DNA from 2 places in the Rhizobium sophoriradicis genome. Region 2 is predicted to be linked to the other one. Evidence: predicted binding sites of a transcription regulator. Region 2 holds the regulator's gene; the other holds the start of a gene.
The links. Region 2 encodes LexA, which represses DNA repair genes until DNA is damaged. Its sites were predicted from a motif close to TGTTCNNNNTGTGTTCNG; they were not measured.

Region 1: the regulator LexA is predicted to act here: its motif matches at 2,351-2,368, upstream of N2597_RS01085 (ATP-dependent helicase).

What each region holds. Positions count from the first base shown of each region.
Region 1 is NZ_CP104152.1:225,082-229,264, reverse strand. It holds gene N2597_RS01105 (IS4 family transposase) at 1-631, shown strand, start outside; gene N2597_RS01100 (DUF982 domain-containing protein) at 1,083-1,328, shown strand; gene N2597_RS01095 (hypothetical protein) at 1,615-1,878, opposite strand; gene N2597_RS01090 (hypothetical protein) at 2,047-2,313, shown strand; gene N2597_RS01085 (ATP-dependent helicase) at 2,416-4,183, shown strand, end outside.
Region 2 is NZ_CP104152.1:1,671,789-1,689,413, reverse strand. It holds gene N2597_RS08580 (GNAT family N-acetyltransferase) at 1-201, opposite strand, end outside; gene N2597_RS08575 (SGNH/GDSL hydrolase family protein) at 204-845, opposite strand; gene N2597_RS08570 (pyruvate dehydrogenase complex dihydrolipoamide acetyltransferase) at 865-2,211, opposite strand; gene N2597_RS08565 (pyruvate dehydrogenase complex E1 component subunit beta) at 2,227-3,624, opposite strand; gene pdhA (pyruvate dehydrogenase (acetyl-transferring) E1 component subunit alpha) at 3,641-4,687, opposite strand; gene N2597_RS08555 (FtsB family cell division protein) at 4,833-5,153, opposite strand; gene eno (phosphopyruvate hydratase) at 5,290-6,564, opposite strand; gene kdsA (3-deoxy-8-phosphooctulonate synthase) at 6,706-7,551, opposite strand; gene N2597_RS08540 (VOC family protein) at 7,548-8,444, opposite strand; gene lexA (transcriptional repressor LexA) at 8,641-9,360, shown strand; gene N2597_RS08530 (ComEC/Rec2 family competence protein) at 9,341-11,773, opposite strand; gene gltA (citrate synthase) at 12,064-13,353, shown strand; gene lpxB (lipid-A-disaccharide synthase) at 13,389-14,558, opposite strand; gene N2597_RS08515 (LpxI family protein) at 14,555-15,436, opposite strand; gene lpxA (acyl-ACP--UDP-N-acetylglucosamine O-acyltransferase) at 15,439-16,257, opposite strand; gene fabZ (3-hydroxyacyl-ACP dehydratase FabZ) at 16,254-16,721, opposite strand; gene lpxD (UDP-3-O-(3-hydroxymyristoyl)glucosamine N-acyltransferase) at 16,714-17,625, opposite strand, start outside.

The sequences.
Region 1 (4,183 bases), 1.5 Mb from region 2:
CGCGGTGACATTGCCGCACCCGAAGAACGGCATCTACAAGAAGACCCCGGGTGGGGTGCGCCTTTATCTGCTGGATGTGCGCGAGAGCACGCCGCCACCGGGCGAGACGCCGATCCATTGGCGGCTGCTGACGACCTACGCGGTGTCGGATGCCGACCAGGCGGCGGCGGTCATCGCCCTTTATCGCCGCCGCTGGACGATCGAGCAATTGTTCCGCACCCTGAAGACGCAGGGCTTCGATATCGAAGGCCTGCGCATCGAGGACGAGGGGGCGTTGAGCAATCTGGTGACGGCCGCCTTCGTCGCCGCCGTCATCGTGCAGCAACTGGTGCATGCCCGCGACGGCGCCCCGCCCGGCGGCACCTTGCGCCCCATCGAAGACGCCTTCGCGCCAAGCGACCGACCGCTGCTGGAAGCCTTCTGCGCCAAGCTGGAGGGCAACACCGCCAGACAGAAGAACCCGCATCCCAAAGGGTCGCTGGCCTACGCCGCCTGGGTCTGCGCCCGCCTCGGCGGCTGGACCGGCTACTATGGCAAGCCTGGGCCAATTGTCATGCTCGACGGATGGCAGCAGTTCCAGGCCGCCAAACGCGGCGTAGACCTCCTCTTATCAGCTTTCGACAATGTGTGAATCTAATAGCCCCAGCCGCTGAAGGTTGACCCGCAGATATTCCCGCTGCATTCGCGGGACAGTTTCGATGGAAATATTGACGAGGAAGGCTTCTTCAGCCGATATCTCCGCGCCGTGGGCAAGAGGCGGCATTGCCAGCGCGCCATAGAAAATAGCAGTCTGGATCAGATTTCCGCCTAACCATATATTGAACTCTTAGCTTGCGGAGCACGGATCAGCGATACGGGCCTGCACCTTATGGTTTATTGAAGGCCTCTCCTTCGCGTACGGGCGTCCCCCCTTCGAATCCTACGATCGCGTGTCGCCAGGTGGCATTTCCGTTTCACCAGCAACAAACGATTCACCATTGTTGACCGCAAAAATCTCGCTAGAATGGCTATCATGGCCGTGTCTCGCCTGAGGATAGGCGGGCGCTGCACCGTAGTTCTGTCGAAACCCTGGAGGAGCATCGATGGCAACTGAAAAATGGCACGACCCGGTCAAGGTCGGTTTCGAAGGCGCTGACCTCAGAACCGTCAACGGGCCGTTCGATGCGCTGAAATGCCTGGCGGATCTCTGGCCGAGCGCGCGCGGACTGCATTATATCAAGGCGCGCAGCACCTGTCGGGCAGCACTCGACGGACGGAAGAGCGTGGAAGAGGCAAGAGCCGAATTCCTGGCGGCTGCCGAAGAGGCGAAGCTGAAGCTGCTGCATTAACACGGCGAGGAACGCCCGGCTGTTTTTTGATTTGTTCGGCAAGGCGTGCCGGAACGATACATTGTATAATTTTTACTTAACCCTGGATCGAGCCGTTGCCGGGTTTGGGCGCAAAAGGCGTTGCGCCTGAGACAGCTGTTTCGATAGAAAACACCCAGCCATCATGATGATGGTCAGAGGCTCGTCACCCAAAACGCAGGCGAGCCTCGTTCGAAGGGCCAGGCATGGATGTCGTCCGACAACCGCCGACACTTTTCGGCATCATGCTTCAGAGCAGATCGGATTTTCAGCAGGCCGCGTCACCCGCATTTTCCACCTCGATATACCCGACACCGATGATCGTGCCGTCGCCCGTGCGGATGAAGGACGGCAGATAGTGCGGCTCTACAGGCGTGCAGGCGGTCGTTTCAGTATATTCGTTGAGCGCGATCTGGTCCTTCGGAAGCGCGGAATAATCCGTGCCGGTTTCGAGCGAGGCATAGGCCGAGCCGGCAAAGACACCGCAGCCGATGATCAGAGTGGACGCCCAGAGGCGAGGAAGCGTCTGCATGATGGTCTCCAGCGTTTCAGATCCGGCATTTCAACACGTGGGAGGGCGTTTTGGTTCCGTTGCCAGGCCCTGGGATGTGCAAGTGATATTCTCACTGTGCGGTGCTGCACCCTTGGCGGAGGGCGCCGCCGTTCCATATCTGGCGGCAGTCCGAGAGGAATGACGACGATGAAAGCGCTACTGCCCGCCTTTTTCGCCGGCGCCCTGCTGGCCGGCTGCTCCTCGGCCGACAGCCCGGCGCTCGACCCCATCCCCGGCAGCATCACCTATGGCGGCCAACCGCGAACCAAGCTGACCAAGTCGCCGGTCGGCAGCGCCGTTTACAACCAGTTCTACAATGAGAGTGGCCAGCGCGTGGAGGAGACCTATATTCTTCAGCCGGACCGCAGCCTGAAGCTGGTGCGTCGCGAAGTGGGGCCGGATTTCCCCGATTGAGGATTGCCCGGTTCCCGACTTGACATCGCCGGCAATCGCGAACATTCAAGGAACATCTAATCCTCTTGCAGTGATTCTGCCGGAGCCCGACCGGACGGCTGGATGTATCTCGAGAAACTCAATCCCCAGCAGCGCATGGCCGTCGAGCACGGCACGCTCACCGACGGCAGCCATATTGCCGGGCCGTTGCTGGTCATCGCCGGCGCCGGTTCCGGCAAGACGAATACCTTGGCGCATAGGGTCGCCCATCTGATCGTCAAGGGCGCCGATCCCCGCCGCATCCTGCTGATGACCTTTTCGCGCCGGGCCGCCGCCGAGATGGCGCGGCGCGTCGAGCGCATCTGCCGCGACGTGCTCGGTTCGAAGGCCGGCGTCATGACCGATGCGCTTCATTGGTCCGGCACCTTCCACGGTATCGGCGCTAGGCTGCTGCGCGAATATGCCCAGCAGATCGGCCTCGACGCCGATTTCACCATTCATGACCGCGAAGACAGCGCCGACCTTATGAACCTCATCCGGCACGATCTCGGCTTCTCCAAGACGGAAAGCCGCTTTCCGGCCAAGGGCACCTGCCTTGCCATTTATTCCAGGGCGGTGAATTCGGAGACGGCGCTCGACCAGGTGCTGCGCGACGCCTTTCCCTGGTGCGCGGCGTGGGAAAAACAGCTGCGCGAGCTTTTCGCCTGCTATGTCGAGGCCAAGCAGGCCCAGAACGTGCTCGATTACGACGACCTCCTGCTCTATTGGGCGCAGATGGTCGGCGAGAACGTGATTGCCGAGGATATCGGCAGCCGTTTCGACCATGTGCTGGTCGACGAATATCAGGACACCAACCGGCTGCAGGCCTCGATCCTGATGGCGCTGAAGCCCGGCGGTCGGGGACTGACCGTCGTCGGCGACGATGCGCAGTCGATCTATTCCTTCCGCGCAGCGACGGTGCGCAACATTCTCGATTTTCCCGCCGCCTTCAGCCCGCCCGCCAATATCGTCACGCTCGACCGCAACTATCGCTCGACGCAGCCGATCCTGACAGCCGCCAACGCCGTCATCGATCTCGCCTCGGAGCGCTTCACCAAGAATCTCTGGACCGAGCGGCAATCGGCCGAGCGGCCGCGCCTCGTCACCGTGCGCGACGAGGCCGAGCAGGCGCGTTATGTCGCCGACAAGGTGCTCGACAATCGCGAAGAGGGCCTCAAGCTCAAGCAGCAGGCGGTGCTGTTCCGCGCCTCGCATCACAGCGGGCCGCTGGAGGTTGAGCTGACCCGGCGCAACATTCCCTTCGTCAAGTTCGGCGGGCTGAAATTTCTCGACAGCGCCCATGTCAAGGACATGCTGGCCGCCCTTCGCTTCGCCCAGAACCCGCGCGACCGGGTGGCCGGCTTCCGCCTGATGCAAATCCTGCCGGGCGTCGGCCCGTCGACGGCGCAGAAGGCGCTCGACCTGATGGCCGAGGATGCAAGCCCGCTGTCGGCGCTCGCCGCCATGCCGGCGCCGCCGCGCTCCGGCGAGGACTGGGCGGCTTTCGTTTCCATGCTGCAGGAGATGAAATCCGGCAGGGCCGGCTGGCCGGCGGAAATCGAGCTGGCGCGGCAATGGTACGCGCCGCATCTGGAGCGTCTGCATGAGGACGCGGCAACGCGGCAGGCCGATCTGTTACAGCTCGAGCAGATTGCTGGCGGTTATGCCTCGCGTGAGCGTTTCCTCACCGAGCTCACCCTCGATCCGCCGGATGCGACCAGCGACCAGGCCGGCGTGCCGCTGCTCGACGAGGATTATCTCATTCTGTCGACCATCCATTCGGCCAAGGGCCAGGAATGGACGAGGGTTTTCATGCTCAACGTGGTCGACGGCTGCATTCCGAGCGATCTTG
Region 2 (17,625 bases):
CACCGCATCCCGCCAGCCGCCAACGGCTTCCTCTTCACTCATTTTCAGCCGCCCCCGCTCCAAAGGTGTGTCGCTTATGCCGTTCGCCACATCGGCGAACCAAAGCCACGAGGCAAAGCCATGCGAGGCGATATCCGCCAGGATCGCCAGCTCCGAGGCATCCCGCCGCGAGGCCTGCCGCAGGGCGACGAAGGCAGCCATTTTCAGATCCCCAGCATCATCCGCACGATCGATTCCAGGCCGCGTCCGAGCGCACGCGTGTTCTCAGCATCGAGATGAATGCCGTCGATCGGCGTGGTCTTGGCGACGGAATTGCCGTCGAAAAAGCCGCAGCCGAGTTCGTCGGCAAGGTCACGATAGAGCGTTGCAAGCTTGGCCGATTCTTCGATTCCGCCGGGAAAGGATGCGGCAAAAGGCACATTGCCCGTCGCGCAGATCGCCGGTGGCGCCACGATCAGGATCTCCGGCCCATCGAATTCGAAGGGCCAGGCGTGATTGCGGATCAGCCGCACGAGGCGGCTGATGCCCTGGCAGGCGGCAAAGGCCGAACCCGCCACGACCGGCTTCATGTCGTTGGTGCCGAGCAGGAGGATGACAAGATCGAGCGGCGCATGCGTCTGCAGGATCGTCGGCAGGACGCGCGCCCCGTTGCGGTCGCAATCGGCGAGGTGATCGTCGAAGGCGGTGGTGCGACCGTTCAGGCCTTCGGCAATGATGCGGGCATCGCTGCCGAGCGCTGCCTGAAGCACGCTCGGCCAGCGATTCTTGTAGTCATGACGGCCGATCGTCTCGGCGTCATAACCCCAGGTCAGCGAGTCGCCATAGCAAAGAACGGTCTTGGTCATTTCCGCCTCCGCTTCGCGATCAGACAAGCATGCCCATTGGGTTTTCGATGTAGCCCTTGAAGGCCTGGAGCAGCTCGGCGCCCAGCGCGCCGTCGACGCAGCGATGGTCGGTCGACAGTGTGACGCTCATGACGGTGGCGATCGCCATTTCGCCGTTCTTGACGACGACCCGCTGCTCGCCGGCGCCGACCGCCAGGATCGTCGCATGCGGCGGGTTGACGACGGCGGCGAAGTTCTTGACGCCCATCATGCCCATGTTGGAGACGGAGCTGGTGCCGCCCTGATATTCCTCGGGCTTCAGCTTGCGATCCTTGGCCCGCTTGCCGAGGTCGCGCATCTCGTTGGAGATGACAGACAGCGTCTTCTGCTCGGCCTTGCGGATGATCGGGGTGATCAGGCCGCCGGGGATCGAGACGGCGACGCCGACATCGGCGTGCTTGTGCTTGACCATGTTGCTGTCCGTCCACGACACGTTGGCCTCGGGAACGTCGCGCAGCGCCAGCGCCATGGCCTTGATGACCATGTCGTTGACCGAAAGCTTATAGGCCGGAGCGTTGTCCTTGCGGGGCGCCGCATCGTTCAGCTGGGCACGCAGCGCCATCAGAGCGTCGAGCTCACAATCGACGCTGACATAGAAATGCGGGATCGTCTGCTTGGATTCAACCAGGCGCCGGGCGATCGTCTTGCGCATGCCATCATGCGGCACGAGCTCGTAGGAGCCCGGCTCGAACAGCTTGAGCACGGCGTCATCGGAAGCGCCCTTCGGCGCTGCGGCGGCCGGAGCCGGAGCTGCGGCAGCCTGCGGGGGAGCAGCGGCCGGCGCGGCGGCAGCTTTTGCACCGCCGCCGGCAACGGCGGCTTCGACATCACTCTTGACGACGCGGCCATGCGGGCCGGAGCCTGCAACCGCCGAAAGGTCGATGCCGGCTTCTCTCGCTAGCCTGCGGGCAAGCGGCGAAGAGAAGGTGCGGTTGCCGCCGGCCGAAACTGCCGCGGGTGCGGCAGCGGGCGCAGCAGCCGGAGCGGCCGGGGCCGGTGCAGCCTCGGCCTTCGCAGCCGGTGCGGCTTCAGCCTTTGCCGGAGCAGCGGAGCCCGCACCGCTGGCGGCGGCGGCGACATCCTCGCCATCGGCGGCAAGAACGGCAATCAGCGCGTTGACCTTGACACCTTCGGTGCCGGCGGCAACGACGAGCTTGGCGACCGTGCCTTCATCGACGGCTTCGACTTCCATCGTCGCCTTGTCGGTCTCGATCTCGGCGATCACATCGCCAGACTTGACCTTGTCGCCTTCCTTGACCAGCCACTTGGAAAGATTGCCTTCTTCCATGGTCGGAGAGAGGGCGGGCATCGTGATATTGATCGGCATCGAGATACCCTCCCCTTATTTGTAGCAAACAGCCTTCACCGCATCGACGACTTCGCCGACGTTCGGAAGCGCCAGCTTTTCGAGATTGGCGGCGTAAGGCATCGGCACGTCCTTGCCCGCAATCGTCAGGATCGGCGCATCGAGATAATCGAAGGCCTGCTGCATGACGCGGGTGGCGATTTCGGTGCCGACAGAGGACTGCGGATAACCTTCCTCGACGGTGACGAGACGGCCGGTCTTCTTGACCGATTCGATGACCGTCGGAAGGTCCATCGGGCGGATAGTGCGAAGGTCGATCAGTTCGACGTCGATGCCGATCTTTTCGAGTTCGGCAACCGCCTTCGTCGCATAGGTCATGCCGATGCCGAAGGAGACGACCGTGGCGTCCTTGCCCTGACGATGGATGCGGGCCTTGCCGATCGGCAGGACGAAATTATCGAGCTTCGGCACATCGAAGTGCTGGCCGTAGAGAATTTCGTTTTCGAGGAAGATGACCGGGTTCGGATCGCGGATGGCCGCCTTGAGCAGGCCCTTGGCGTCGGATGCCGTGTAGGGCATGACGACCTTCAGGCCGGGGATGGCGCTGTACCAGGCCGCATAATCCTGGCTGTGCTGGGCGCCGACGCGGGCGGCTGCACCATTCGGGCCGCGGAAGACGATCGGAGCGCCCATCTGGCCGCCGGACATATAAAGCGTTTTGGCGGCCGAGTTGATGATGTGGTCGATCGCCTGCATGGCGAAGTTGAAAGTCATGAATTCGACGATCGGGCGAAGGCCGGCCATGGCGGCGCCGACGCCGACACCGGCAAAGCCGTGTTCGGTGATCGGCGTATCGATGACGCGACGGGGGCCGAATTCCTGCAGCAGTCCTTGAGTGACCTTGTAGGCGCCCTGGTATTCGGCGACTTCCTCGCCCATGACGAAGACGTCGTCGCTGGCGCGCATTTCTTCGGCCATGGCGTCGCGGAGCGCTTCGCGCACGGTCATCGACACCATTTCGGTGCCGGCCGGGATTTCCGGGTCGTTCGGAACGACGGCCTTGGGCTCTGCGGGAACGGGAGCAGAAGCGGAACCGGTATTTGTCGGCTTTTCTTCCTGAGCAACCTGCGGAGCAGCGACCGGAGCCGGCTGAGCAGCGGCAGGAGCGGTGGAAATCGCGTCAGCCGATTCGCCGTCCTGCAGCAGCACTGCGATCTTGGTGTTGACCTTGACGCCTTCAGTGCCGGCATCGACCAGCAGCTTGCCGATGATGCCTTCGTCGACGGCTTCGACTTCCATCGTCGCCTTGTCGGTTTCGATTTCGGCGATCACGTCACCGGAGGTGACCTTGTCACCTTCCTGCTTCAGCCATTTGGACAGCGTGCCTTCTTCCATCGTCGGAGAGAGGGCGGGCATGAGGATATCGATAGGCATGGGTTCCCTCCCCCGATTAGAGCAGAATGTCGGTGTAGAGCTCGGATGCATCCGGCTCCGGATCGGCCTGGGCGAAGTCGGCGCTGTCGGCGACGATGTCGCGGACATCCTTGTCGATCGCCTTCAGATCGTCTTCGGAGGCCCAGCCCTTTTCGATGAGGCGCGCCTTGACCTGCTCGATCGGATCCTGCTCGGAGCGCATCTTCTGCACTTCTTCCTTGGAGCGATATTTCGCCGGGTCGGACATGGAGTGGCCGCGGTAACGATAGGTCAGCATTTCGAGAATGATCGGGCCCTTGCCTGAGCGGCAATGTTCGAGCGCCTCGTCGGCCGCCGCCTTGACGGCGCGCACGTCCATGCCGTCGACCTGGATGCCAGGGATGCCGAAGCCGGAGCCGCGCAGCGAATAGTTCGACTGCGCGGTGGCGCGGGCCGTCGAGGTGCCCATGGCGTAGCGGTTGTTCTCGACGATATAGACGATCGGCAGCTTCCAGAGAGCGGCCATGTTGAAGCTCTCGTAGACCTGGCCCTGGTTGGCGGCGCCGTCGCCGAAATAGGCGATCGCGACATTGCCGTTGTTACGGTAGCGATTGGCAAAGGCGAGACCGGTTCCGAGCGAAACCTGGGCGCCGACGATGCCGTGACCGCCGTAGAAATGCTTCTCTTTCGAGAACATATGCATCGAGCCGCCCTTCCCGTGGGAATAGCCGCTGCGGCGCCCGGTCAGCTCCGCCATGACGCCGCGCGCTTCCATGCCGGTTGCCAGCATGTGGCCGTGGTCGCGATAGGCGGTGATGACCTGGTCGCCTTCCTTCTGCGCCATCTGCATGCCGACGACAACGGCTTCCTGACCGATGTAGAGATGGCAAAAGCCGCCGATGAAGCCCATGCCGTAAAGCTGACCGGCCTTCTCCTCGAAGCGGCGGATCAATAGCATCTCGCGATAGGCCTTGAGTTCCTCATCCCGATCGAAGTCGGCTACCGGGCCTCCATTCGATGCTTTGGCTGCTGGTTTTGCTGCAGTTTTGCGGCTGGAAACGGTCGCGGTCTTTCGCGGCGCCATTCAACCCTCCCTATGGGTTTGTCGTTTCTCGATGGCGCGTACCATAGGGAAGAAATATGACCACAGCAATGCCATAATTGCATGGCTCGTATTCGGCACTAAGCTATTGTAAATACATCAGAAATCGCAATTAACCGAATTCCGGTTAATTGGCATAATGATTAAATATGACGATCTCGTCCGCGCGCGACATGTTCAGCTGATAGCGCGCCTTTTCGTCCAGCATATCCTTGTCGAGCGAACCGTCACTGAGGAGCGCGACCTGACTTTCCAGATGTTCGCGCTTCGCCTTCAATACCGCAAGCTCTTTTTCGCGCTCGACGCGCTGACGCTCGAACGTCTCGGTCGCACGCAACCCGTAATCGCCATGGATGCAATGATAACCGAAATAGGAAAGGAAGGCGACCGTCATGGCCGGAATGACGAAGCGGCCGAGCTTTCTCTTCTTATGATGCTTTGTCCACATACACGTATGCTCTTGAACGCATTACCAATTCGTTCAGCATAATGCGCAGAGATTAACCGTTCGTTGACCGTAAAAATCAGGCAATAAAAAACCCGCGCCGGGTGGGCGCGGGTGAAGCCATTCAAATCAGATCCGATCAGCCGCGGATGATCGAGCGGCCGGCATACTGGGCCTGCGGGCCAAGGCCCTCCTCGATGCGGATCAGCTGGTTGTACTTGGCGAGACGGTCGGAACGCGACAGCGAACCGGTCTTGATCTGGCCGCAGTTGGTGGCAACCGCGAGATCGGCGATGGTCGAATCCTCGGTCTCGCCGGAGCGGTGCGACATGACGGCGGTGTAGGCCGCCTTGTGCGCCGTATTGACCGCATCGAGCGTTTCCGTCAGCGAACCGATCTGGTTGACCTTGACGAGGATCGAGTTGGCGACACCCATGCGGATGCCGTCGCGCAGACGGGCGGAGTTGGTGACGAAGAGATCGTCTCCGACGAGCTGCGTCTTCTTGCCGGTGAGGTCGGTCAGCGCCTTCCAGCCGTCCCAATCGTCTTCAGCCATTCCGTCCTCGATCGAGATGATCGGGTACTTGGCGGCGAGTTCGGCCAGATATTCGGCCATGGCGCCCGATTCGAGCGTGCGGCCTTCGCCTTCGAGCACGTATTTGCCGTCTTTGAAGAATTCCGTCGAGGCGCAGTCGAGGCCGAGGTAAATGTCCTCACCCGGCTTGTAGCCGGCTTTTTCAACCGACTTGACGATGAAGTCGAGGGCTTCCGAAGCACTCTTCAGGCCCGGTGCGAAACCGCCTTCGTCGCCGACATTGGTGTTGTGGCCCTGGGCTGCAAGCTCCTTGCGGAGCGTATGGAAGACTTCCGAACCCATGCGCACGGCTTCGGCGATCGAATCGGCGCCGACCGGCAGGATCATGAATTCCTGGAAGTCGATCGGATTGTCGGCATGAGCGCCGCCGTTGATGATATTCATCATCGGCACCGGCAGCAGGCTCGCCGAAGCGCCGCCGACATAACGGTAGAGCGGCAGGCCGGAGGCCTGGGCGGCAGCCTTGGCGACGGCGAGCGACACACCGAGGATGGCGTTGGCGCCGAGACGCGACTTGTTCGGCGTGCCGTCCAGTTCGATCATGATGTTGTCGATCTGGATCTGGTTTTCGGCGTCGATGCCGCCGATGGCGTCGAAGATCTCGGTGTTGGCGGCCTCGACGGCCTTCTCTACGCCCTTGCCGAGGTAGCGCTTGCCGCCGTCGCGCAGCTCGACCGCCTCATGGGCGCCCGTCGAGGCGCCCGAGGGAACAGCCGCGCGGCCCATGCTGCCGTCTTCGAGATAGACGTCGACTTCGACGGTGGGGTTGCCACGGCTATCGAGGATCTCGCGGGCGATGATATCGGTGATTGCAGTCATGGGTTCTTCCTGCTCGGTGGGTGATCAATCGTTCGAAGCCTGTCATAATCGAAGGCGTGCAAATTACAATGCCGCAATTTCCAGCCTTCGTACCGGCGTTCTGAAGTGGCCTAAACCACGATCATGTCAACCTGTTGAACGTCAAGCCTTGGCAACCGCATCGAACGCAAGCAATTTCTCAAGCAGCCGCGGCATGTCCTTGAGATAGACCATGTTCGGGCCGTCGGACGGAGCGTTGTCAGGGTCCTGGTGGGTTTCGAGAAAGACACCGGCAATACCCGTCGCCACGGCTGCGCGCGCCAGCGTTTCGACGAATTCGCGCTGGCCGCCGGAGGACTCGCCCTGCCCGCCGGGCTGGGCGACTGAATGGGTCGCATCGAAAATGACGGGCGCACCCATCGCCGCCATGATCGGCAGCGAGCGCATGTCGGAAACCAGCGTGTTGTAGCCGAAGGAGGCGCCGCGCTCGCACAGCAGCACGTTCGGATTGCCGCTGGCATTGAGCTTCTTCAGAACGTTCTTCATATCCCAGGGGGCGAGGAACTGGCCCTTCTTGACGTTGACGACGCGGCCCGTCTTGGCGGCAGCGATCAGAAGATCCGTCTGGCGGCATAGGAAGGCAGGGATCTGCAGAACGTCGATCACCTCCGCCACCTCGGCGCATTGCTCGGCGGTGTGGACGTCGGTCAGGACGGGAAAGCCGAATTCCCGCTTCAGGTCGGCGAAGACCTGCATGCCCTTTTCAAGCCCGATGCCGCGCTCGGCCGAGAGTGAGGTGCGGTTCGCCTTGTCGAAGGAACTCTTATAGACGAGGCCGATGCCGAGCTTTGCGCAGAGCTCTTTCAGCGTGCCGGCGACCATGAAAGCGTGATCACGGCTCTCCATCTGGCAGGGGCCGGCAATCAGCGACAGGCGGCCGGTATTGGAAAAGGTGACCTGGCCTTCGCCTTCGCCGATCTTGACCTCGGAATTGGTATCAGTGCTCATCGTGGTTCCTCGAAGGCAAAAAGCGCGCCCTGCCCGGGCGTGGGCTTCACCAGAATGCGATTGTTCTTGCGTGTGTATGTCACTCCGTTAGCAGCCAAATGCGCTTCTGTCACGGCAAGATCGGTAACGGTGAAGAGGATTGCCCGGCCGCGCAGACCACGATCGGCGGAGGAGACGACAAGCTCGAAATAGGCCTCCAGCCCTTCCGGCGTCATCAGGCTGATCTTGGCATTCGATGCCGCGATATTCATACCGAAACCGGTTTTTTCCACCGCCGTTTGCCCGACCGCAAGACCAACGAAGGCGGCAAACGCAACCGGCTCCGGCGCACAAAGCGCGATCTCGGCAATGCCCGTCACGCCGTTGGCATGCGCCTCCAGCGCCGCGCGATCGGCCGGGAAGGAGTTGATGCGCTGACAGGTGAAGAGAAAGAAGTCGGGCGCGCGCAGATCTCCTGAAAAGGCCAGTTTGAAGCTGCCGACGCTTTCGGAACCGTCTGGCATCCGCATCGGCCGGCTGAACTGCAGCATCTCGCCGGCACTCGCGCCGTTGCCGACGAATCGCCGATGATCGAGGCCGGCATCCTCGGTGAGGAAGGCCAGCGCCGAAAGCCCCTCCTCGCCGCAGCGGAAGCGAAAGGCACGATTGCGGGCGATGAAGACATTCCCCTGACGGGCCGCCGCCTCGCTCTCCTCGACGCTCGCCACGCCGAGCGGCTCGATATAGGTCTTGTCGGCGAAAAAGACGCAGGCATTTTCCGTTCCGAACGGATGGCGCGCATCGGCGGCGACGGTAAAGCCGAGCTTCCCGAGCCTTTCGCGCGCCAGATCGATATTGACGACGGGCAGCACGACATGATCCAGCGGGTGCGGCTTGGCGGAATGTGCGATCATAGGACCCCTCCTGACACGTCAAAGAGATGTGCGACAGCCCCATTCCCAATGCAAGACATGTGCGCCAATCCGGCGAATGAAAATAAAAATCTGGACGAGTTGGCGCGAAGTTTTACGGAAATTTAGCTACTTGCGGAACACATATGGAACATATAGGGTCCGTTCTGGATTTGTTTCAATCAGGGGTCTGACGTCGATGCTCACGCGCAAACAACAGGAGCTTCTCCTTTTCATTCATGAGCGCATGAAGGAATCCGGCGTTCCTCCCTCTTTCGACGAGATGAAGGATGCCCTGGATCTCGCCTCGAAATCCGGCATTCATCGCCTGATCACGGCGCTGGAGGAACGTGGTTTCATTCGCCGCCTACCGAACCGGGCCCGGGCCTTGGAAGTGATCAAGCTGCCGGAGGCCTATAGCCCCAGTCTTCAGCCGCGCCGCGGTTTTTCACCGAGCGTTATCGAAGGCAGCCTCGGCAAGCCCCAGCCGGTCGCCGCCCCCGCTGCCGCAAAGCCGATCGCCGACAACGGCAGCTCTGTCTCCGTGCCGGTCATGGGCCGGATCGCCGCCGGCGTGCCGATCTCGGCGATCCAGAACAATACGCACGACATCGTCGTTCCTGCGGATATGCTCGGCTCGGGCGAACATTACGCGCTGGAGGTCAAGGGCGATTCGATGATCGACGCCGGGATCTTCGACGGCGACACCGTGATCATCCGCAACGGCAGCACCGCAAGCCCCGGCGATATCGTCGTTGCGCTCGTCGACGACGAGGAAGCGACGCTGAAACGCTTTCGCCGCAAGGGCGCCTCGATCGCCCTCGAAGCCGCCAACCCGGCTTACGAGACCCGCATCTTCGGGCCTGACCGGGTCAAGGTGCAGGGCAAGCTGGTCGGCCTCATTCGCCGCTATCACTGACAGCCAACGGGGCTGATTCGGTAAAAGCGTCTTTGCGCCAATCATAGGCGCGATGGCGCATCCATGGACGCGACAAGGTATCGAATGCGGTTGCGACCTCGGGGCCTGTCTGCGCAAAACGCAATTCGACGGAACCGGTCCTGCGCAGCGTCTCGCCGGTGAAGAGTGTCGCACCCGAGTGGCAGCGGTCGAAACGCAGGCGCACCGCGGTCACGACAATCTCGCTGGCGTCGCAGGCCGGGCCGAGATAGGCGGCATTGTCGATGACGGCGACGACATGGCCATTGCCGAGCCTGGCGATACACCAGGCTTTCTTGACGCAGGAAAAACGATTTGCCTCACCGCCGGCTGCGGCGGCCATCATTGCCGTCCTCGCCTCATTCTGCTGATCGCGGGAAAGCCTGAGGCGGCGGTCCTCACCCTGCGGCGGGATGGCAGGGCCATCCAGCATCTTCGGCGGGTGGTGCGTCGGCAGGACCAGCGCTCTCTGCCACTGGTCGAAGATGAAGTCCGGCGGGTTTTCACGGTTGGAAGCCATTGCCGCCGTCGCGACGAGCGCGACCAGACCACCATCCTCGGAAATCACCAGATCCGGCGGTCGGGAACCCGGCAGGATCAGCACGATAAGCGTCGAGACGGCGAGGATCGATGTGCCGGCATGGCGCAATCGGGTGCGGAGCAGCGTCAGCAGCAGAAAGCCTGCCACGGCCACCGCGAAATACCAGGCGGGCAAACGGCCGAGGTCGATATCGCCGCCCCAGGCGGACACCGTCTTGGCGACCGCAATCACCAGATCGAGGCCGAAGCCGACCACCGTCCAGAGCGGAGCGTCCAGGCCGAATGGCATGAGCAACATCGCCAGCAGCCCGGCCGGCATGACGATGAAGGAGATGATCGGCATCGTCGCAAGGTTCGCCGGCAGGCCATAAGCTGTCAGGCGATGAAAATGCTCGACCGCAAACAACGCCGTGGAAAAGCCGCCGATCAGCGAGGTCAGGAAGACGCCGCCGAAGAAACCGGCGACCGCCACGACCAGCCGCAGCACCGGCAGCTTCAGCAACGGGTTTTCCCGGACGCGCCGCTCCTTCCACAGCTGGTAGCCCGATACCAGTGCCAAAGTCGCGGCAAAGGACATCTGGAAGCTCGGACCCAAGACTTCGGAGGGTGAAATGGCGATGATGACGAGCGCCGAGAGAACGACATTGCGCAGGCTGATCGACGGCCGATCGAAGAAGACGGCAATCAGCATGATCGCCATCATGATGAAGGCGCGCTCGGCCGAAACCCCGAATCCTGAGATCAGGAAGTAGGCCGTGACGGCGATGAGCGCGCCGGCGGCGGCGATCTTCTTTGTCGGATAGGCTTGGGCGACACCAGGAACGAGGCTGAGCAGCATCCGGAAACCGACGAAGAAGATGCCGGCCGACAACGCCATGTTGAGGCCCGAGATCGCCACGATATGCGCAAGGCCGGACTGGCGCAGCGCCTCCGTCGTTTCCTTCGAGATGGCGCGCCGCTCGTCGGTCACCAGAGCAGCGGCAAAAGCGCCCGTGTCGCCGGGCAGAATCGAGCGTATGCGATCGCCGATGCCGCTGCGCAACTGGTAAAGCCATTCGAGCAGAGCTTCGGACGTCGATCTCGCAGGCTGCGGGCCTGCCTGCGAATCGACTTTCTCGGGCGCGCCGTAGAAGAAGCCGTTGGCCCCGATGCCATCGAAATAGGCACCGAAGGAAAAGTCGTTGAGGGTGGGAAGCGCCGGTCCCGCCGGCGGCGTCAACCGTGCTCGGCCGGTGATGACGTCACCGATCTCGAAGGACGCATCGGCGCCGCGGGCGATCACGGTTATGCGCCTCGGCGGCCGCTTCACCTGTGGCGCCTCGGTGCCGGTGACCGCAAGAACATAGCGCCACCGCCCGCGATCGTCGCCTTCGCGCCGCTCGACGCGGCCCGTCACCGTCGTTGTCACGGATGAATCGAGGATGACAGTCGACGCCCGCCAGCTTTCGAGCTGCGCACAGAGCATGCCGCATGCCACGAGGGCAAGCGCCATAAAGGTTGCCCGCAAGGCCGGCCGGCTGCGGCCGGCGACGAGCACCGCAAGCATCAGCACCGACAGGCAGAGCAACGATGGAAGGAGCGGAAAATCCGTTGCAGCAAGAAACCAGTATGCCGCGCCGGCGCCGAGGAAGACCGGCGAGAACAGGAGCAGGCGGCCGTGGTCGGCCTCCTCGCTGAGCAAACGGCCGGCAGCGCGCAGCAATTGTGCGACCGCGGTCGTCAGCCGGTGGCGCAATGGCACCGCAGACTGCGTTTTTGCCGGCCGCGATCCCACGGCAGGAGCCGGAAACGCGACGGGATCGGCAAGGCCGACGCCTGCTTGCGGCCGCAATTCGACTGTCGTCAACTCCTGCATGCGCCGCCCAAAATGACCTCACCCTGGGCCCAGAATGCAACCTCCGAGCTCATCCGGCAAGAATAATCGATTGAAATACGGGCGAAAATTGCGAGCGCGAAAAGATCAGTTGAATCATCGGCTTCCGCTATGCGTGCTGCTCATCGCTGCAGTGCCTAAAAGGTGATGCCGCAATGCACAAAATGGCGTCACGGTAACTTGGCATTAGCCTCGCGATCATATAGCTATCGCAAAGGACGCTTAACCCCTATGGCGCTTTTGTGGCGCCACCGACATTTCGGAGGATCAGCATGACGGATCAAAGCGCAACAATAAAAATCGGTGACAAATCAGTCGACCTCGCCGTCAAAAGCGGCACGATCGGCCCGAGCGTCATCGATATCGGTGCTCTCTACAAGAACACCGCCTCCTTCACGTACGATCCGGGTTTCACCTCGACCGCATCCTGTGAATCCAAAATCACCTATATCGATGGCGACGAAGGCGTTCTGCTGCACCGCGGCTATCCGATCGAGCAGCTCGCCGAACATGGCGACTTCCTCGAGGTCTGCTATCTGCTTCTCTACGGCGAACTGCCGACGGCAGCGCAGAAGAAGGACTTCGACTATCGCGTCACGCATCACACCATGGTGCATGAGCAGATGAGCCGCTTCTTTACCGGCTTCCGCCGCGATGCGCATCCGATGGCCGTCATGTGCGGCTGCGTCGGCGCGCTGTCGGCCTTCTATCATGACTCGACCGACATCACCGATCCGCACCAGCGCATGGTCGCCAGCTTGCGCATGATCGCCAAGATGCCGACGCTTGCCGCCATGGCCTACAAGTACCATATCGGCCAGCCCTTCGTTTACCCGAAGAACGACCTCGACTATGCGTCGAACTTCCTGCGCATGTGCTTTGCCGTTCCGTGTGAGGAATATGTGGTCAATCCGGTGCTTTCGCGCGCCATGGACCGCATCTTCATCCTGCATGCCGACCACGAGCAGAATGCTTCGACCTCGACGGTCCGCCTCGCCGGTTCGTCGGGCGCCAACCCGTTCGCCTGCATCGCCGCCGGCATCGCCTGCCTCTGGGGCCCGGCGCATGGCGGCGCCAATGAAGCAGCGCTCAACATGCTGACGGAGATCGGCACGGTCGACCACATTCCTGAGTATATTGCCCGCGCCAAGGACAAGAACGATCCGTTCCGCCTGATGGGCTTCGGCCACCGCGTCTACAAGAACTACGATCCGCGCGCCAAGATCATGCAGAAGACGACGCATGAAGTGCTCGGCGAACTCGGCATCAAGGATGATCCGTTGCTGGAAGTGGCGATGGAGCTGGAGCGCATCGCGCTCACCGACGAATATTTCATCGAGAAGAAGCTCTATCCGAACATCGACTTCTATTCCGGCATCACGCTGAAGGCGCTGGGCTTCCCCACGACCATGTTCACCGTGCTCTTCGCGCTTGCCCGCACCGTCGGCTGGATCGCGCAGTGGAACGAGATGATCGAGGATCCGGAACAGCGCATCGGCCGTCCGCGCCAGCTCTATGTCGGCGAACCGAAGCGCGACTACATCCCGGTTTCGAAGCGCTGATCGCTTGAGACCAATCGGCTCAAACGAAAACCCGGTCAGAAACGACCGGGTTTTTTCTTTTTCAGCACCTCGAGCAGGATTTCGGCAGCATGTTCGCCGGGCGGCTTTTCGGTCTGCATGCGCTGCCAGATCAGCTGATAGCCTTCCTTCATCGCCTTGAGCTGGAGAGTGTCGGCCGACAGCCTTTCCATCCAGCGTGCGAGACTTGCCCCGCGAACGATATCGTTCAGATATTCCGGCACGACCGCGTAATCGGCGATCAGGTTCGGCAGCGCTCCTGTCCAGGTCTTGATGCCCGATGTCAGCAACCGCATGATCCAGTCGACCTTGTAGGCTGAGACGACGGGAACGTCGGCAAGCGCCAGCTCGAGAATAACGGTTCCGGATGCGGCCATGGCCGCATCGGCCTCGACGAAAGCCTTCCACTTTGCTTCTGCGCCGACAACGATCTCCGGCGTTACCGCCCATTTCGCAGTCAATTCGCGCACAAGCCCTTCCTTGTGTCTCATCGTCGGCAGGATAAAACGCATCGGCCCATTGCGGGAGACAAGTTCGCTCACCGCCGCCTCGAAATGCGGCAGGAGCTTCTGGATTTCCGAGGAGCGTGAGCCGGGCAGAAGCAGGATTGTGCCGCTGCCGGGCCGTCTTCCGGCGCGCAGGCGTCGGGTCTCCAGGAGCGCAGGGTCAGCGGTCAGGCGATGCCCCACATAGGTCGTTGCCGGGCCGTTGAGGCGCTGCATCGTCGCCGGTTCGAATGGCAGAACGGCGAGCACGTGATCGACATAGGCAAGCATGCGGTTGGCGCGATATTCCTTCCAGGCCCAGACGCTCGGACAGACATAATTGACGACAGGCAAATCCGGCAGCGCCGTGCGGACACGTTTTGCCACGCGATGAGTGAAATCCGGGCTGTCGATGATGAGCAGAATGTCAGGCTTCGCGGCGATGATCTCGGCCGTTGTCCGGCGGATCAGGCCAAACAGCTTCGGCAGCCGGCTCAGCACCTGGGTGATGCCCATGATCGACAGTTCGGAAAAATCGAACAGGGATCGCAGGCCCTCCGCCTGCAGCCCCTCCCCGCCGACGCCGACAAGTTCCACCGGTCCGTCATGGATGCGCTTCAGCGCAGCGATGAGGTCGGCGCCGAGGAGATCGCCTGACACCTCACCGGCAATGACGGCAATCTTCAGCGGCGCGCCGTTCATTCCAGCCCCCATTCCGGCAGGCCGCGATCAATGCCGCAGACGAAAAGCTCTGTCTCGTCGGCGGCGCGGATGACGGCAGCACGATCGAGCACCAGCGAGCGGCCGGCTTCGACGGCGATACCGGCAAGGCCGGCTTTACCGGCGTTCAGCACCGTGGAAACGCCGATCGCCGGCAGGTCGGCACGAATATCCTGCTGCGGCTTGCAGAGCTTGACGAGCACGCCGCGGCGGCGCGTCGAAATGCGCCCGGCGGCTCTGAGCCCGGCGACACGGTCAAGCATCTCGTCGGTGCCCTCAAGACCCTCCAGTGCGACAACCCGCCCGCCGATGCTGACGGCGCCCTGCCCGACATCCAGCCGGCCGAGCGTCTCGGCGGCTTCGGCAGCACGGCTGATATCGCGCCGATCTTCGTCACCGGGTGTGACGGCGCCAAGCGGACCGACGGAAGCCAGCAGGTCGGGGGCGATCTCATGGGCGCCGACGACGCGCCGGCCATTTCCCTCGATCAGCCGGATCACCATCTGCAGGACCGTATCGTCGCCGCCGGAGAGCAGGGTGCGGATCGCAGCCGGCACCCTCATCAGAATACGCAGCGTCGGGCGCACCTCACGCCATTCCGGCCGGCGGCGCACGCTGCCCGACATCACCACGCGGCCGATGCCATAACGGTTGAGAAGACTATCGAGGGCAGCGAAATCGCCGATGCCGATAATGGCGTGGTCGTAGCCTTCCCAACGCCGGTCGCTTTCGTCCTTCAGGGCGACGATAACAGGATTTTCGCCAGCGGCGCGTGCGGCTTCCGCGACATAGGAAGGCAGAAGGCCGCCGCCGGCGATGATCGCTAGCCGGCCCGCCGCGGTGTCGCTTGATAAAGCCACGGCTAGCCCTTCTGACCTCGGGTCGGCGAGGACAGGGCGCGGTCGCTATCGGCGGCGATGAAATCCAGGATCTGCATCACCTCTGCGCAATCGGCATATTCCTCGCGGATGGCCGCGGCGTTCTCACGCACGGAGGCCGTTCCCTCGAAGATCGCCTTGTAGGCGCGGCGGACCCTGTGGATGACAGCGCGGTCGATGCCGGCGCGCGTCATGCCGACGACATTGAGGCCGCCCAGCAGCCCGGGATTGCCGTTCAGCATGCCGTAGGGAATGACGTCGTAACTCACTGCCGACAGCCCGCCGACGAAAGCCTGGCGGCCGACGCGGGTGAACTGATGAACGGCCGACCCGCCGCCGAGAATGACACGATCCTCAATGACGACGTGGCCGGCGAGCATGACGTTGTTCGACATGATCACGTGGTTGCCGACGCGGCAATCATGTGCCACATGCGAATTGGCCAGGAACAGATTGTTGTCGCCGACGATCGTCTGGCCGCCGAAATCTGCGGTACCGGTATTCATCGTCACGCCTTCACGGATCGTGCAGTTGGCGCCGACCGAAAGCGTCGTCTCTTCGCCGGCGTGATGCACGCTCTGCGGATCGCCGCCGACGACCGCCATCGGGAAGATGCGCGTGCCCTTGCCGATCACGGTCCGGCCGGTGACGATCGCATGCGCCAGGAGCTCGACATTTTCATGCAGGACGACGTGCGGCCCGACATGGCAGAAGGGACCGATCTTCACGCCCTCACCAATGGTGGCCCCGTCTTCGACGACGGCCATCGGGTGAATGCGGGCGCTTTCGGCAATCGTACTCATGCCTGATCCTTACGAACGATCATCGCGCCGATATCGGCCTCGGCGACCAGCGCGCCGTCCACTTTGGCGTCGCAATGAAATTTCCAGATATTACCACGCTGCTTGTGCTTCTTAACGTGGAATTCGACGCGATCGCCGGGCACAACCGGCTTGCGGAAGCGCGCATTCTCAATGGTCATGAAGTAGACAAGGTTGCCGGGCTGGCCTTCCTTCTTGGCACAGATCGCCCCCGCCGTCTGCGCCATGCCCTCGATCAGCAGCACGCCCGGCATGATCGGCGACTCCGGAAAATGGCCGGTGAAATGCGGCTCGTTCACCGTGACGTTCTTGATGCCGACCGCTGAGTTGTCGCCATCGATCTCAATGATCTTGTCGACCATCAGAAACGGATAGCGATGCGGCAACAGCTTCATGATCTCGATGATGTCAGCCGAAGAAAGCGTCGTCGTGGCTTCCTCAGTCATTTTCCTTGCCTCCAGGGTTCCGCCCGCGCAACTTGGACTTCGCCACTTGTTGCGCCGCCTCTCTCAGATAGTCTTTCAGCGGACGAGCCGGCACGCCGCCATATTGCCCGCCGGCGGCAAGATCGGTCATGATACCGCTTTTGGCGGCGATCTGCACGCCGTCGCCGATCGTCACATGGCCCTTGATGCCGGCCTGGCCGCCGATCTGCACGCCGTTGCCGATCTTGGTGCTGCCGGCGATGCCGACCTGCGCGACAATGGCGCAATGGCGGCCCATCTGGACGTTGTGGCCGATCTGGACCTGGTTATCGATCTTGGTCCCCTCGCCGATTACCGTATCGTCCATGGCGCCGCGGTCGATCGTGGTATTGGCGCCGATCTCGACATTATCCTGGATGATCACCCGGCCGATCTGGACGATCTTGATCATGCCGCGCGGACCGGGCGCATACCCGAAACCGTCCTGGCCGATGCGAACGCCGTTGTGGATGATGACGCCGTTGCCGATCAGCGCACAGAGAATGCTGGCGCCGGCTGCAATCGAACAATCCCGGCCGATCTTGACGCCCGGACCGATGATGCTGTGCGCGCCGATGCGGGTGCCTTCGCCGATTTCGGCATGGGCGCCGATAACCGCCAGCGGCTCGACGATCACGCCCTTTTCCAGCCTGGCGCTCGGATCGATCACCGCGCTCGGCGCGATCTCGCTTTCACCCGGCGAAATGGCGACCGGACGCAGTGCTGCCGGATAGAACAGGCCGCCTGCTATCGCAAAAGCCGCATGCGGATTGGACGACAGGATGATCGGGATATGCTGAGGTACGAGGTCGGCGAGCGCCTTGTCGCAGATCACCGCCGAAGCCTCGCAGGTCAGCAGCTCATCCCGGCTGCGGCGCGACAGGAT